Regions from separate parts of the Paenibacillus sp. 10L310 genome, predicted to be linked through region 2. Evidence: a T-box and tRNA genes for the amino acid it is inferred to sense, from the RefSeq annotation. Region 2 holds a T-box; the other holds one or more tRNA genes.
The links. The T-box of region 2 lies ahead of AC1DE7_RS17785 (valine--tRNA ligase). A T-box ahead of a tRNA ligase gene usually reads a tRNA of that ligase, here a tRNA-Val.
Positions count from the first base shown of each region.

Region 1 (8,337 bases), on a different contig from region 2:
GGGCTTATTGTGTGATCTTGTTGTGTGCGGCGTTGGTGGTATGGGGAAGGTACGTGTATAAAAGGGATATGAAGAAGTGAATATTTGGGTTGATCGTGTTGAGCCCGTCAGGAAGTTAAGGGTGAGCTAACCGCTGTATTTGTAACAATAAACTGATATGGAACGTTAAATTTAGAAAGAGGTGTTATTAAAGGGGGATTTACAGATGTCCAATCTTCGTCGAGTCCTCATATTGCTCTCAATCCTAATCGTATGCCTTACGGGATGTTCAGGATCAAACGAATGCAACTCTGTGCAGACTCAAGCGAATGCACCAAGTGAAGATGGATTCACTGGTTATGTGGTTGAACGCAAAGACAATTCCATTCTTGTGGTTGATCCTGCATATGAGGATTTCAGTGCGAACGGAGGAGGAAGTCGGTATTATCCGGCAAAATGGTTCTCCAATGCGCCTGATCCTCAGATCGGCTCTTATGTTGAAGTCTGGACGGATGGAGGCCCGGAAAATCAACCCTATCCTGGGGAGGCCAGAGCAGAAAAGATAGCGGTATCTTGTCCAAATACTCCAGACGGTGCTCATCTAAGTGAGGCGGACGCTATTCGAGGTGGACTATATTCACCAGATGGAGAAAAAGTACGTGTTCCTGTGATTGAAGATGTACAATTCTATCAGGATGCAGGAACGTGGGCGATTCGCATAAGAGACGCGATGTCAACAACGAAGAATCAAGATGAAATTGAGATCAGAGTAGAGGATATAGAGCCAGTAGAGTAACAGAGGGAGTTTATGATTTTGCACATTGAGATGAGGAAGGAAGTTTAAATGGATTTTAGGGAGTGCCTTCCCCGCGATAAGTTTGATTATGAAGCGGTGCGTAAGTTAAGTGAGTTCAGTGATGTCGAATTAAAAGTTATCATCCCAGAGCTTATGGAGTGGTTGCAAGACGGGAATTGGCCTATCTCTAAGCCGGTAGAGGATCTACTATTGAGACTGGGCGAAGACTTAATTCCTCATATTAAAGATGTATTGCAAACGCAAGATCCACAGTGGGAATATTTCATTTTGGTCGGATTAATTGATCGATTGCCTGTACCTCATTTAAGCATATTACGGTCGGATTTGGTAAGGATACTTGAGTCTCCTACACATGATGAGATACTAGAGGGGTTGGATGAGGTTATAATGGAACTTTTGGAAAAGATGAAGGGAGACCAACGAGAGATAGGTGGAGATGGAAGTTTGGATACATAGGAACTGCTACTTAATTTGCTGAGAAAAAATGAAATATGGTAGCTGTGCATTAAGAAAAATAGATGTTAATGGAAGACACTAAATACCTAAGAGGTGCGAAACGTGATTAAACCGATCTTGAAGGATCTTATTATTACTGGAAATCCGAATATTTATGGCAAGTTACAATTCACGGAAACTGAAGATATTGGAGACGATTTTTACTTATCAGGTACAGCCTGTATTGGGACGAAAGATTCTGAAGGTGAGGATAATTTTGATTTTACAATCATAACTCCGAAAGCTTTAGAAAAAGAACTTAGAGCTGGAACAGATATCATATTGGGTGCAAGGCACTTTATTGTTAATAAACTGGATTTCGAATTAATAACTGAAGAAATAAATCAAATTCTCTTGAAACATCAAGGAGAAACCTGGGAAGATATAACTAAAAATCTTGCCCCTTATTTCAGTTGGGAATATACAGATTCTATACGATTGAATAGTGAGGAAGAGCTCTCGCAGATGATCAACAGACATTCAATTGAAGACGCTGATTAACTTAAAAAAGCGAGTTTATTTTACCTTCAAAATTACCTAGTAGGGATTGATGATGGATTAGAAGACAGCAAAGCCCTCAATACTGCGTTGACAGTATAAGGGCTTTATTATATTTGCACATCTCCTGTATATCTTAGTTTTAATCCGCAATATTCCCAGCCATTTTCAGACGACGCGCAATTTCCTTAAAGTCTTCTTGTGAGATGCCCGGTGCGAACTCTTCCTCGACCGCAGGGGCTTCTGGAATCGGGAATCCTTCAGGTATCCCTTGAATGACTTCAAGAGGTTGTCCATCTTCCGGGTGAGTTCCTTTCCAGATCTGGCCGATCGTATTGAAATCTTTATCACTATAGGTATACAGCTTAGTGTGTACCCCTTTTTCTTCATATTTGCGAGCCTCGTTGAAGGCTTTGTTGTTCAGTGAAGGGATAGGAACCAGCTTGGTCACATTTACGCCAGTTGCAATCTCAAGTGCTTTTGCATATGCGACAACATGCACGCCGCCACGTACCAGCAGGAAACCAACCACTTCCCGGGCTGCTGGGTGATCCGTCATCTCATATACTTTCATTTTATGGGTACGAGCGCCACATTCTAGGAAGAAGTTATGCAGCAGATCCTCGACCAGATTGCCACTGTTGAAGACGTTTGCTCCCGTCCATGGATTACCCATAGAGTCAAAAGGCATTGCGCCTTGTGCACCTGCCAGGTAGTGATACGACAGACGAGCATCTTTTACGGAACCTAGCGGTGTATCGTCGGGTTCTTTGTACTCGGTTGAACCTCTGAGGCACTTGTTAATACCATGAGACACGAGCTCAACATGACCCAATTCTTCGGCCGTAATACTCATGACGAGGTCATAGAAGGGCTTCAGCTTTTCTTTGGATCGAAAATTAAATGATTGATAGAGGTAGTTGTTCAACGTTGACATTTCTCCGAATTTGCCGCCGAGTAATTCTTGTATGGCTGCCGCAGCATTCGGATCTGGCTTCTCGACATTGGGAATCTCAATCAGGATTTCATCCAAGCGTTTGAACATTCGGGTGTAACCTCCTCATATTGGTATTGCAGATCGTGTAGGGTTTCAGATCGTGGAGTCACTCTGTCATGGCCTATTACACGTTTATTGGTTTTTTTAAACAAAAAATCAACCAAATGGGACTTAAGCATCGCATAACGCATGCCCCAACTCTTCTCCCATTTGTTATTTCCAATACGGTCAAATTTATGTATAATCAAACATTCAAACGAGTCTTCACGTACAAGAGAAGAGAGTCATGAATCCATAAAGGAGTAAGAGATGAACAAGCGTTGGATACAAATAGTTGGGATTGTGATGTTTCTAATGATTCAGATGTACATAAGCAGCCAGCCTGCCACAGCATATGACGTTACGAACGAGGTTCAGGTGGATGAACAAACGAGGCAGTTACTTGAAAAGAAATACGGGTTGGATCGTCCTGAGGAGCCGAAGACACAACAACACTTTTTCTCGGGTGACTGGGGAATGAGTTTCCGGACGGAGCCTCCTGATTCGTTTGACCGACTTGTTCATGTGGTTCCTTTTTCCCTACGGCCACTGGCCTGGATCTTTCGTTTATTCGTGTAAAATGAAACCCGGACGGGCAATATAACAGAAACATATTGTCTCAAGGAGTGAGTGAAATGAGAATGCTCATCGTTACCGTCATGTCGGTAGTTCTGAGTTTAGCCGGAATTACATCAGGCACAGGTGCCGCCATCCCTGATTATGCGAAGTGGGGAATTATTGCGGTCAAAGAAACACAGACCAAGTATAATGTGGATATTTTGGACTATAAGCATATCGGTCGCACCTCTCTAACAGCAGATCAATCACGGGAACAGTTCAAGCTATGGGTTCGTGCGAAAGACGGCAAACAATTCGCAGTCTATGTAAATGTTGATTTTAATCCATCTACACAGCAATTAAAGAAAGTACAATTTTCCGAATCGGATCGACACTGATCCGCTGGACTTGGTCATTACAAGCCATGTTTTCATATTAGCTATACTATGGGTTGAACCAGACTGCCTTAATCATTAAGGTGAAAGTCTGGTTTTTTTTATTTTACAAAATCCTTTTTTTACTATTGAATAAAGAACTTATGTTCGCATATAATATGAAATACAAACAAACGTTCTTATCGGAGGGATGATTATGCTAGGGAAATATATTGGCCAGATGGTGGAGCTTGTCTACATGGATCGTGCAGGGCAGATTACGCAGCGACAGATTCGAATTAACAGTGTACGTGGCGGGATGATTAGAGCATCAGCGGGAAAAGAAGGTTCGCCTAGAACATTTCTGGAGCAAGGTATTCTGGCATGGCGTCCTGTTACCGATCTGAATGGGGAGGTAAAGTATGCTGAACGACTTTGAACGCAAGATTTTGCGTATTATGGTGAACTATGCAGGACAACGGCGCAGGCTGCCGCGTATGGATGAACTGGAGAACAAGACGGGACGAAGCAGAGCTTACATTCATGAGTCATTGCTGGAGCTTGAACGCACCGGGCACATCGCGTGGGAGAACCGGTCTACTCTTGAAGGGATACAGATTTTGCAGGCATGGGAACAGGTACAACAGCCGATTCGCAAAAGCCAACCTTCCGGTGATTCCGCAAAATATTTTACGGACTACTAATCATAATAAGAAAACGCCAACCCGGATATCCGGATCGGCGCTTACTGTGTCACATGTACGACATGTGCATCTATTTTAGAAATGGGGAAGTTGGTCCAGGTTGTTGGTTGGGTCACCGTCGGCATCTCCGCGAATGTACATTTCGCCATCCTTGCCTTTAAATACATTCACACCGGCAATAGCACCAGCTTTTACTTCTGCAAGTGCCTGCTGATAATCCAGTACACGTCCTGCTGAAGTCTGAAAAGCTGTCAGGTCACCGTCACCATTTTTCTGTACGGCTGTGAAACTCTCGCGTGTCGTTTGATCCATGATGTCACACTCTCCTTATATGACGAGATAGGAATCTGCTTACCTGATTAGCCTATCCGAATTCATCGGAAGTATGCACCATATGCTGATAAGACCTGCCAACGCTGAGGTTTTACAAGCTCTTTCTCATACGAACATGCAGAATATCTGCATCATAAAAAGGTTCTTCCGAAATCACTTCATAGCCCAGTTTTTCATAGAATTTCTGTGCCTGACACTGTGCATCCAGTACAGAATAGGATAAGCCGAGTTCACGTGCCAGCTCCTCCATCGCGAGCAGAAGCACACGTCCATAACCAAATGAACGATGAGATTCAAGCACTGCGATCCGCTGCATTTTGGCCGTATCCTTGCTGTAATAGATCAGACGTCCTGTGGCTACAGCTTGGCCATCCGTACTTAACAATACATGATGCACATCCGGACTGATGACATCATATTGATCAATCTCAATCTCGGCAGGCACCTGTTGCTCGATAACAAATACGTGATGGCGAATTCCCAGGGCTTGCTCCAGTTGTTCTTCTGTTGATACATAACTAATCTCAGCTGCCAATTCCATTCCTTCTTTCTGCTCTTGCGCGACATATCAGACTGAATTATACAAAAAAATGTTTTTCCTGTATAGTGAAGTCTGGAACATATTGGGAGAGGAGGGGGTAGTGATGGGCATGACAGGCATCATGGTAATTACATTGCTAATGTCGGCGGGAATGATTACTCTGTTGTATTACGTTACGAAGAAAGCATACTCACGCAAGTGGGATGAAGATGAGTAATTCACCTGTTAACCTTCACGGCAAGACTTCACTGCTTCCTCGCGGAGAATACACATCTTGAATTACAGATTTGGAGTATACGTCCAGCCAAACGGGCAGAGATTCACCATTTTCATTGGGCTGTTGTAATTGTTGGAATTGAACTGTATGTTCATCCCTCTCTAAGCCGCAACCAGTAACGGTTGTAATGAGAATCATAAGCCCAGCAAAGAGAAAGAAGCATTTGGTAAATGTATGTTTATTAGATTTTGACCGTTTTGTTATGTTTCTCATAGGGAATTCACCTCGTTGTAGAAATGGTAATCTTTCCTTTATTGTGCACCATTTCGGGTGAATTATAACCAAATAAATCATTGACAATGAACACGGTTACTTGATATGATACTGTTACTTGATTGGGAAACAATTATATATCATGATCTGTTAGCTCAGCTGGGAGAGCACTATCTTGACAGGGTAGGGGTCAGTGGTTCGAGCCCACTACAGATCATACATGAGAAGCCTTACATTGTAAGGCTTCTTTTCTTTTTTTACATACAGACATGAATGCGATTTGCGATAGTTTCAGTTTCTCTTCCTCTTTTTAAACAAAACTTAAATAAAACATAAATTCAGCGTAAGGTTCGTCTTCTATACTTGGTTCTGAGGTCAATATAGAACAGGAGAAGGAGAGAACTTATGAATTATTCAAGTCCATTTAAATCAAAGTTAGCCAGAGTAGGGATCGCGGGTACACTGGCTTTAATACTGGCAGCAAGCCCACTTGCCAACATGGGGGTTGTTGCCGCGGAAGCAGGCCCAGCACCTGTATCTATGAAGATATATAACACACAGAAAGACTCTCTAGAGCAGACGCCTATTCAATACCAGATCCAGGCTCGATTAAATGAGAAGGAAATGACGATCCAGGGGAGCGAGAAGGTAACGTATCGCAACACAAGCAAGGATGCACTCCAGCAGCTGGTCCTTCATACATATGCTGACGCAAACCTCTCCAAGTCTACACAGGCGAGCATGTACCAACAGCATAATGAGATGATTAGTGAAGAACATCCGGAGAAGACAGCGGAGGACTTTCTGGGTGGCATCGATATTCAGGCTGTAACCGCAAATAGCCAATCGCTGGATTTCCATAAGGAAAACCAAGCGTTGACCGTGCAGTTGAGAGAGCCCGTTCAACCAGGCGAATCGGTATCATTCCAACTGGAGTTTCAGTTGAATATCCCCTATGGCTCACAGCGAGTTTCCTACTACAAGGTCATGATCAATGGTGCACACTGGTTCCCGGTGATGTCTGTATACGACGAGGTTAAGCATCAATGGAACAAGGCACCGTATAGTCAAACATTCGAAAGTGACTATTATACCTCAGCAGATTATGAAGTTGATTTAAATGTTCCTGATGAGTATCAGGTAGCCATGCCGGGCACGATCACCACTCAAGACAGTACAGAACATGGCCGTAAAGTTGTTTCTGCTGTGGCCGAGAATACAAGGGAGTTTGTTTTCTTTGCAAGTCCTAATCTTCAAGTGGAGAGTGTCACCCGTAACGGTCTGACGGTGGAATACTATTATTACAACGATGATCCATCCAAGAAAAAGATAGTTGACCGGTACATTAATCAGGCATTCAAGGTCATCGATTTTTATAGTGAGAAATATGGCAAGTATCCCTATCCAGAGTTCCGAATTGTCGAGACGTATGTACAAGGCGTTGCCGTGGAGTATGCGAGACTCATCCAGATGGGACAGATTCAAAATGGTGCTGTTCCAGAAGAAGACACAACATTTGTTCATGAAATAGCGCATCAGTGGTTCCATGCATTGATTGGTAATAATTCGGAGGCAGAATCCTTCCTGGATGAAGGCTTTGCTGATTTCTCCATGGTGTATTTTGCCGAGAAACAGGGAGACAAGCTAAATGGGTTCAGATCCATACAGTTTGATACTGCGCCCGTAGATATGGCGATTGCGTCAACAAACGATGAAGCTGGGGATTTGGCAAGTTTGGTATATTATCAGAAGGGGCGACAAGCGATCTATCAGCTTTACCGTTCCGTCGGTGAAGAGAAATTTGACGAGTTGATGAGGACATATTTCAAACGCTACGTGTACCAAAATGCAACGGTAGAGGGGCTGCTTCAAACCATTGAAGATGTGCTTGGTAAAGAAATACGTTCAGAAATGCAGATGGCCCTATATCAGCCTGATTTTGTCTTAAAGCCGGAATACCAATTATCACAGGAAGAGACCGCCGCCTATGTGCATGATGTCTTACAAGTGCAATATCAGGCTGTCATGGGTATGGTTCCTAATCTGCCTTATGAAGTGATGAATCGATTGATGGACAAAGCCCTTCAAGGCGAGGAATTAACCATTGTGCTCAGCGATCAGGTGAGTAAGCTTGCAACTAAACAGCAGGAAGATATGGTTAATCAGTTGACCGGATTCCTTGATATGACTGGTATGAAATACGACATTATAAGGGATCGCAAGGAACTGAAGCAAAAGATGAAAAAAGAGATCGGCAACAGCAACCTTATTGTCATTGGCAATGCCAAGTCAAACGGATTGGTGCAGGCTTTAAAACTTAACATTATTGATCGAACGAAACAGACGGGTTTTACTTGGAAAAATACCATGAATCAACCTCTCGCCGCGGGAGCATATGTTATCAAACATCCCTATAACCAGAATCGATTGATGCTTCATTATTTCTGGAATGAGGATCATCTGAGTGATGTGGCATTTGAAGCTTTTAAGCTGAAAATACAGGAGTCTATCG
Region 1 is NZ_JBFTKC010000010.1:7,048-15,384, forward strand. Features, by position in the region: gene AC1DE7_RS20025 (hypothetical protein) at 1-80, shown strand, start outside; gene AC1DE7_RS20030 (DUF3221 domain-containing protein) at 206-775, shown strand; gene AC1DE7_RS20035 (DUF5071 domain-containing protein) at 824-1,252, shown strand; gene AC1DE7_RS20040 (Imm8 family immunity protein) at 1,355-1,792, shown strand; gene AC1DE7_RS20045 (manganese catalase family protein) at 1,932-2,834, opposite strand; gene AC1DE7_RS20050 (hypothetical protein) at 3,096-3,404, shown strand; gene AC1DE7_RS20055 (DUF3889 domain-containing protein) at 3,461-3,781, shown strand; gene AC1DE7_RS20060 (hypothetical protein) at 3,975-4,196, shown strand; gene AC1DE7_RS20065 (hypothetical protein) at 4,180-4,461, shown strand; gene AC1DE7_RS20070 (DUF3892 domain-containing protein) at 4,537-4,773, opposite strand; gene AC1DE7_RS20075 (GNAT family N-acetyltransferase) at 4,886-5,329, opposite strand; tRNA gene AC1DE7_RS20080 (tRNA-Val) at 5,970-6,042, shown strand; gene AC1DE7_RS20085 (M1 family metallopeptidase) at 6,231-8,337, shown strand, end outside.
Region 1: it encodes a tRNA-Val, which carries the amino acid that the T-box ahead of AC1DE7_RS17785 (valine--tRNA ligase) is inferred to sense. The anticodon was not compared.

Region 2 (8,337 bases):
GGCAATGTTTTTATTGACTATGTGGGATCGTGGGGCCCACTCATTATGGGACATGCACACCCTGACGTTGTAGAAGCTTTGCGTGAGACAGCCCTCAAAGGAACAAGCTTTGGTGCGCCTACCTTGCTGGAGACCGAGATGGCAAAACTGGTCTGTGAGCGTGTACCTTCTATCGATATCGTGCGGATGGTTAATTCTGGAACTGAAGCAACGATGAGTGCCATTCGACTGGCACGCGGGGTAACCGGACGCAGTAAAATTCTGAAGTTTGAAGGATCATATCATGGACATGCAGACAGCTTGCTGATCAAGGCTGGCTCAGGTGTTGCAACGCTGGGTCTTCCAGATAGTCCAGGCGTGCCTGAAGGCGTAGCTGTGAATACCATTACGGTGCCTTATAACGATCTGGAGTCCGTGAGACTTGCTTTTGAACGTTATGGTGAAGAACTGGCGGCTGTTATTGTGGAGCCTGTGGCAGGTAACATGGGGGTTGTTCCTCCGGCTTCCGGTTTCCTTGAAGGGCTGCGCAGTTTGACGACCCAATATGGCAGCCTGCTTATTTTTGACGAAGTCATGACCGGTTTCCGCGTAGGGTTGAACTGTGCTCAGGGACGGTATGGGGTTACACCTGACCTGACTTGTCTGGGTAAAGTTATCGGTGGCGGCCTCCCGGTTGGCGCTTATGGTGGTCGTCGGGATCTGATGGAACAGATTGCTCCAACAGGACCAATCTATCAGGCAGGTACATTGAGCGGGAATCCGCTGGCTATGGCAGCAGGGTATACAACGCTCAAATTGTTAACACCAGAGGTCTATGACCGTCTGGAGACATTGTCTGCACGTCTGCAAGCCGGATTCGAGAAAAATGCAGCTGAGACGGGTATTGCGATAACCATTAACCGTGTGGGTTCCATGGTTTGTCCATTCTTCAGTGCCGTTCCAGTAACCAATTATGATATTGCCAAAGAAAGCAATCTGGATCAATTCCGTCGTTATTTTGCGGCCATGATTGATCAAGGTGTGAGTGTTGCGCCTTCGCAATACGAAGGTATGTTTGTCTCTGGTGTGCATACGGAGCAGGATATTGACGATACGATTGAGGCGAATCGTAAAGCTCTTCAATCGCTATGACCATCAAAAGTTGGAAACGCCGCGGGGAATGGCTTGAGCTGATGCCAGGGAAAGCCGTAACAGGCAGCTCGGACAAACCGATGGCCGCAGAGCAATGGTTATTGTCTGAGCTTCAGTTTCCGGAGAAACTGCTCCGTCAGCTGAAAGCAAACCAAGGAATACAACTTGCAGGGGACCGGCTTCGGCTGGCCCTTTTTGCGTCCCAGCCAATCGATGTTGAGCCACGCTGGGCTGATGTGGATGTATTATATGAGGATGATTTCTGTCTGGTTATGCACAAACCGGCAGGCATGAAACTGCATCCAGATGGAAGCCGTGCTGATCAGGCGATCACGCTGGATCATGTGGTTGCCTCTTATTATGAAATGAACGGAATCCAGGCGAGCGTTCGCCATGTTCATCGACTGGATGAGGATACAACCGGACCTGTCCTGTATGCCAAAAATGCTTTTGCCCTCGCCAAACTGGATGAAGCGATGCGTCGTAAAGAGATTGGCCGCCATTATGTAGCTATTGCAGGTGGACAAATTCCCCTTGAACTCCACAAAATTGATGCTCCGATTGGCAAGGATAGACATCACAAGCAGCGCAGACGTGTCTCGGAAGGTGGACAGGAAGCTGTTACTCATGTGGAGACCGTCGAAGTGTGGGAAAGAGCAACCCTTGTACGATTAAAGCTGGATACAGGACGAACACACCAAATTCGTGTACACCTGAGTTACGCGGGACACCCGCTCATTGGTGATTCGTTGTATGGTGGTAGAGCGGATGCCATTGGGCGACAAGCACTTCATGGAGAGATGCTTAAGTTTAGTCATCCGTTAACCGGAGCGATGATTGAAGTGAACGACCGTTGGCCATCCGACTTCACACAATTGGCAGAGCGAGAGGGGTCTTACTAGTACACTATATAAGTTCGACTAACTATTTACACGAAAACGGAAAGGACAGAAACAACCAGAAGAAGTAAAGCGTTCGCCTAAAAGCTTTCTGAAAGAAAGCTACTTCGGAAGCATAAGCTATCCCCGGTTTTTCCCTTTGAAGAAGGGAATCAAAAAAAATCTGGGGATAACAGTGATCGGAAGGTTGTTCTGTCATTGGAGTGACAGTGTAAATAACCATGAGTTGAACATATATAGCAAGGTTTTTCAAAAGGTGGCATGCTCCTCTCATTCAAGGCATATAGATGGGGTAACGAAGGATTTGGACCATGGATCAGTCCCATGAGAAGGATCATGGTGAACATATGCCGAAAGGAGGACGCCACCTTTGTTGAATCAACCTTATGGTTTGCGGTTCGATATTTATGAGCGCGTTCATTTGTCTGAGGGAGTCCCTGCGATTGAGGAACTGGAGGAGATTGAACTATACCCGCGCATTCAAGTCATAGGGCAGGATGATCATGCCACGTTAAGAGGACATCTTTTACTTACAGGTGCGTACAGAGGAGAGAATGAGGCTTCAGAGGAGCTCAAACATTTCATTCCCGTGGAGATCACAGTGCCGCTGAACCGGGTCAGATCGATTGAAGATATTTCCATCGAGATCGAAAATTTTGACGTGGATCTGTTATCCAATCGCAGTCTGAATATTACAGGCGTGTTGTCGCTACGAGGTATCGAAGGTTTTCCTGTTGAAGAGCCACAAGTGTGGTCAGCAGATGAGTTTACAGTTGTTCATTCACCTGATGCTCAGCAATCCAACCGTTCCGATGAAGCAACACAGGCAGGTAGCGATCCCAACACATTTGCACAAGAGTACCTGCTCCAGCGGAGTGAGGAAGAGAGACTTACGAATGCAGCAGAACTTGCATATGGTGCTCCGGAATTCGCTGACCTGTCCACACGGGAAGAGACATTAAGGAATAGCGAAGAATGGCAGCAGGATTATGCGAATGCGTCATCCGCAGAGCCACTTCAATCTGAGGAGCTAAGTGCGGAGTACGTTAACGAAAACAGACAACCTGATGCAAATGAAGATCCCGCATCTCTGACAGCGAATGGAGATGAATTGGCATCTCATGAGCAATACAGCGAACCTTCTCCGATCTCGTCATTTATGGCTGAGACCGCAGATCGATTAGCTTCTTACCCTGAGTCGGAACCATTGTTGCCTCTGGAAGATGAGTCTTCGGGTTGGTCCGAGCCTTCCGTGGATGCATTGCCTGCGAACTCGAGAAGTGCAGATCAAGCAGTCTCAGAGCCTACTGCTCAATCATCTAATGAGTTGGCATCACCGGATGTACCGGACGCACCAGAGGTATGGCACTTCGAATCCGCGAGATCTGTACCTCAGCAGGAGAATCAGGCAGTTGCCGATGTCCCGGGCGAATCACAGGCGGAGAACTGGCAAGGTGTATTTGCTTCGTCCGAACCAGGCAACGCTGAGGAAGACCGGCCATCTTTTGAAGCGACTGGGGTAGACGAGTTCGTACAGAACGAAGCATTTGTTCCTGAACCTGTGGCTGAGACGGAAGACAAGCCGGAGCTGAAGGTTGCTTTTGGCAGCAAAAAAGAATCCGCACCACGGCAAGAAGAGGGCGTAGGTATCTCTTCTTTGTTATCCTCCGGTAGAGCGGCACGCGATGCTGAAGTGGAGCGAGGCGATGAGGTTCCTGCGGGTGTGGTACAGGAAGAAACGTATCCAGCTGATGATGTGGAATGGAAGAACCTGTTCCTGGGAACGATCGTGGACCAGACCCCGTTCCGCAAGGTGAAACTTTGCATCGTTCAGCGAGAAGATACACTGGATGCTATTGCAGATCGATATCAATTGAGCACGAGGGAACTTCAGTTGTATAACCGATTATCTGAGCAGGTTGTGGAAGAAGGTCAGATATTGTACATCCCTTAATCCGTAGTTAAAGCCTTCGTTACGACCCGTGATCCCCTTGAGGATTGCGGGTTTTTGCATGATTCGTCCTAAACCTGCATTCCAGCGCTCTTTATCCGCTGTTGTCAGGTTGACTATCGCGCACGAGCAAGGTATGATGTGTGTAGGTTTTTTGAAGAACAACGTGGAACGGGAGTAGTAGACAGTATGACCTTTCAGAGAGTGGAATTGCAACGCTGTGAGATTCCGCAGGAACCAACTGATCGAAGTCGCCCGGGAGTTGCCTGTTTGAATACAAGGGATGAATGAGATCTATCGTCATTTATTTCTGAGGTAGGATGGGCCGGTAGCAGCCGTTATCTGCTTGAAGTGTCACGTCATGTACAGAGGGTGAAGTCTATCTTGCTGTAGGCGTGAAACAAAGGTGGTACCGCGAAAGCTAACCTTTCGTCCTTTGATGGATGAAAGGTTTTTTTGTTTTTTTTGGCGAAGATGATGAAGTAACGGAGGAATGACACATGTCTGAGGAAAAAAAATCAGCTACAACAGAAATGCCGACCACTTACGATCCTAAGGCGGCAGAGGATAAATGGTACTCCACCTGGATGGAACGTGGATATTTCAAAGCCGGTCAACGTAAAGATGCCGAGCCGTATACGATTGTAATTCCACCCCCAAATGTGACCGGGATGCTGCACATTGGGCATGCGCTTGATTTTACACTGCAGGATATTCTGATCCGCACCAAACGGATGCAAGGTTATGACGCACTGTGGCTTCCGGGTTCCGACCATGCAGGTATTGCTACCCAAACCAAAGTGGAGCAGAAGCTGCGTGAAGAAGGTCTGACTCGTTATGATCTGGGACGTGAGAAGTTTCTGGAGAAGGTATGGGACTGGAAAGATCAATATGCCACTACCATTCGTCAGCAATGGGGCAAAATGGGATTGTCGCTTGATTACTCACGTGAACGTTTTACGCTGGATGAAGGTCTGTCCCAAGCGGTTCGTAAAGTATTTGTTCAACTGTATGAAAAAGGCCTTATTTACCGAGGCAAACGCATCATTAACTGGGACCCGGTGAACCGGACAGCTCTGTCCGACATTGAGGTTGAATATAAAGAGGTTCAGGGTCACCTGTACCATCTGCGGTACCCGCTCAAAGACGGAAGTGGCTACGTTACAGTGGCAACAACGCGTCCTGAAACGATGCTGGGTGATACAGCGGTTGCTGTTCATCCGAAGGATGAACGTTATGCAGATATGATTGGTAAAGTACTTGTACTGCCTATCATTGGACGCGAAATTCCAATTATCGCTGATGATTATGTGGATAAGGAGTTTGGAAGTGGTGCAGTTAAAATCACGCCTGCGCATGATCCAAATGACTTTGAAGTAGGTCTTCGTCATGATCTGCCTCAGATTACGGTAATGGATGAGAGCGGCACAATGAATGCTGAGGCAGGCAAGTATCAGGGACTGGATCGCAGTGACTGCCGCAAGCAGATTGTTGCTGACTTGAAAGAGCAGGGCGTATTGATCAACATTGAGGATCACACGCATCAGGTTGGACACAGTGAGCGTACCGGAGCTGTTGTTGAGCCGTATCTGTCTACACAGTGGTTCGTTGAGATGAAGCCACTTGCAGAGAGAGCGATTAAGAAACAACAGAGCGGCGAAGGGGTTAATTTTGTTCCAGATCGTTTTGAGAAAACCTACCTGAACTGGATCGAGAACGTTCGTGACTGGTGTATTTCCCGTCAACTGTGGTGGGGACATCGTATACCTGCTTGGTATGATGAAGAAACAGGTGAAATCATCGTATCTGCTGAAGATCCAACAACGCTGCCAGAGTATGCTGGACGCAAGCTCAGACAGGACGAAGACGTACTCGATACTTGGTTTAGCTCCGGCTTATGGCCATTCTCGACACTAGGCTGGCCGGAAGATACGGAAGACCTGAAACGTTATTATCCGACAAGTGTACTTGTGACAGGGTATGACATCATATATTTCTGGGTTGCACGTATGATTTTCACTGCATTGGAATTCACCGATGAGATTCCGTTCAAGGATGTGCTGATGCATGGTCTTGTCCGTGATGCAGATGGACGTAAAATGTCCAAATCACTGGGCAACGGTGTAGATCCGCTGGATGTGATTGAGAAATACGGCGCAGATGCAATGCGTTACATGATCTCAACCAGCAGCACGCCAGGTCAGGATCTGCGTTTCCGTTGGGAACGGGTGGAGCAGGCTCGTAATTTCGCCAACAAGATCTGGAATGCTTCGCGCTTTGCATTGATGAATCTGGAAGGATTCACCTATGAGGAACGTGACATTAGCGGAGAGCTTGGTACAGCGGATTATTGGATTTTGCACCGTCTGAACGAAACTTCCCGCGATATTACGCGTCTAATCGAAGCGTATGAATTTGGGGAAACGGGTCGTGTGTTGTATAACTTTATCTGGGATGACCTGTGTGACTGGTACATCGAGTTTGCTAAGCTGTCCTTCTATGGGGAAGATCCGGTTGCCAAGAAGAAAACACAATCCGTGCTTGCTTATGTGCTGGATCAGACCATGCGCCTGATTCATCCGTTTATGCCATACATCTCCGAAGAGATCTGGCAGCATCTGCCGCATGAAGGTGAGACCATTACGTTGGCATCATGGCCGGAATATGATCCTGCTCTTGAGAACCCAGAGGCTGTTGCCGAGATGAACCTGCTCATGGATACCATTCGTGCAGTGCGAAACATTCGTGCAGAAGTGAATGTGCCGATGAGCAAAAAGATCGAGCTGATGGTCAAAGCAAATAGTGCGGAGACGTCCAGCATCATTGCACGTAACAGTCACTACATCAAACGTTTCTGTAATACGTCCGAGTTCGATAGTGGGCTGGATTTAAACTCACCGGATAAGGCAATGACTGCGATCATTACGGGGGCAGAACTATACTTGCCGCTCGCAGGTCTTATTGATATCGAGCAGGAAGTGGCTCGTTTGGAGAAAGAGTTGGAGAACCTTGAGGGCGAAGTTCTCCGTGTAGAGAAAAAACTGGCGAACGAAGGCTTTGTTGCCAAAGCTCCTGCCAAAGTTATTGAGGAAGAGCGCGCCAAACAAGCAGATTATTCCGATAAACGGGATAAAGTGATTGCACGAATCAAGGAACTTAAAGGTTAATATATGTGGGTCGGATGGAGAGCCATTATGCCATCCGGCCGCTTTTTTCACTCAAACTCGGGACCGAAGGTGAATCAGATGACGGAATTAGACGGGACAGATGCAGCAGCTCCTTTACTTACGTACAACGAGGCCGTGGACTGGATCAATGGCCTTATTCCTTTTGGCATCCGACCTGGATTGGAACGAATCGAGAGTCTGATGTCCATGTTAGGCAATCCACACCAACGTCTCAAATTTATTCATGTCGCGGGAACGAACGGCAAAGGTTCGACTTGCGCTTTTTTGACGTCAGTGCTTCTTCAGGCTGGATATGATGTGGGTACCTTTACGTCGCCTTATATCACCAAGTTTACAAACCGTTTTCAATACAACGGTGAGGATATTCCTGAAGAAATCCTGCTTAAGCTCTCGAACCGATTACATCCACTGGTCATGGAAATGGCCTCCACTCCGCTTGGATCACCCACGATGTTTGAGGTGTCCACGGCTCTGGCGCTTCTGTACTATGCAGAGGAGTGTTACCCTGACGTTGTGGTATGGGAGACGGGGCTAGGGGGAAGGATGGACGTAACGAATATTGTCGCACCTGTTGTGTCCGTCATCACGAACATTGGTATGGATCATACGGATGTGCTTGGAGATACGATTGAGCAGATTGCTGGAGAAAAGGCAGGTATTATCAAGCCGGGAGTACCCGTTGTGACTTGCGCGACTCAACCCGAAGCTGTGAAGGTGATTCAGGAGAAAGCACAGCAGCTTCAATCAAGCGTGTATTTGGCTGGAGATCAATTCTCTTATCATAGACTGGACAGCAATGAGAACGGACAATCTTTTCATTTTACAGGCCCGTTCCGTGATCTGGACGTTCGCATACGCATGCAGGGCTCACATCAATGTGACAATGCAGCGGCCGCACTTATGGTGCTTGAATTGCTTAGACAATACATGGCATTTATGCTGGATGACAACGATATTGCACTTGGACTGGAGAATGCTTTCTGGGCAGGAAGATTCGAAAAAGTCGTCGATGAACCCCGAATTGTGCTAGATGGAGCACATAATCCGGAAGGGGCAGAGTCACTGGCCAAGAGCATTATGGATGTCTATCCGCACAACAAGTTAATTTTGATGATGGGTATGTTGGCAAATAAGCATCACGAAGCGTATTTGCAGCATATACTGCCAC
Region 2 is NZ_JBFTKC010000007.1:260,203-268,539, forward strand. Features, by position in the region: gene hemL (glutamate-1-semialdehyde 2,1-aminomutase) at 1-1,131, shown strand, start outside; gene AC1DE7_RS17775 (RluA family pseudouridine synthase) at 1,128-2,033, shown strand; gene AC1DE7_RS17780 (LysM peptidoglycan-binding domain-containing protein) at 2,401-3,984, shown strand; T-box leader at 4,140-4,421, shown strand; gene AC1DE7_RS17785 (valine--tRNA ligase) at 4,482-7,148, shown strand; gene AC1DE7_RS17790 (bifunctional folylpolyglutamate synthase/dihydrofolate synthase) at 7,227-8,337, shown strand, end outside.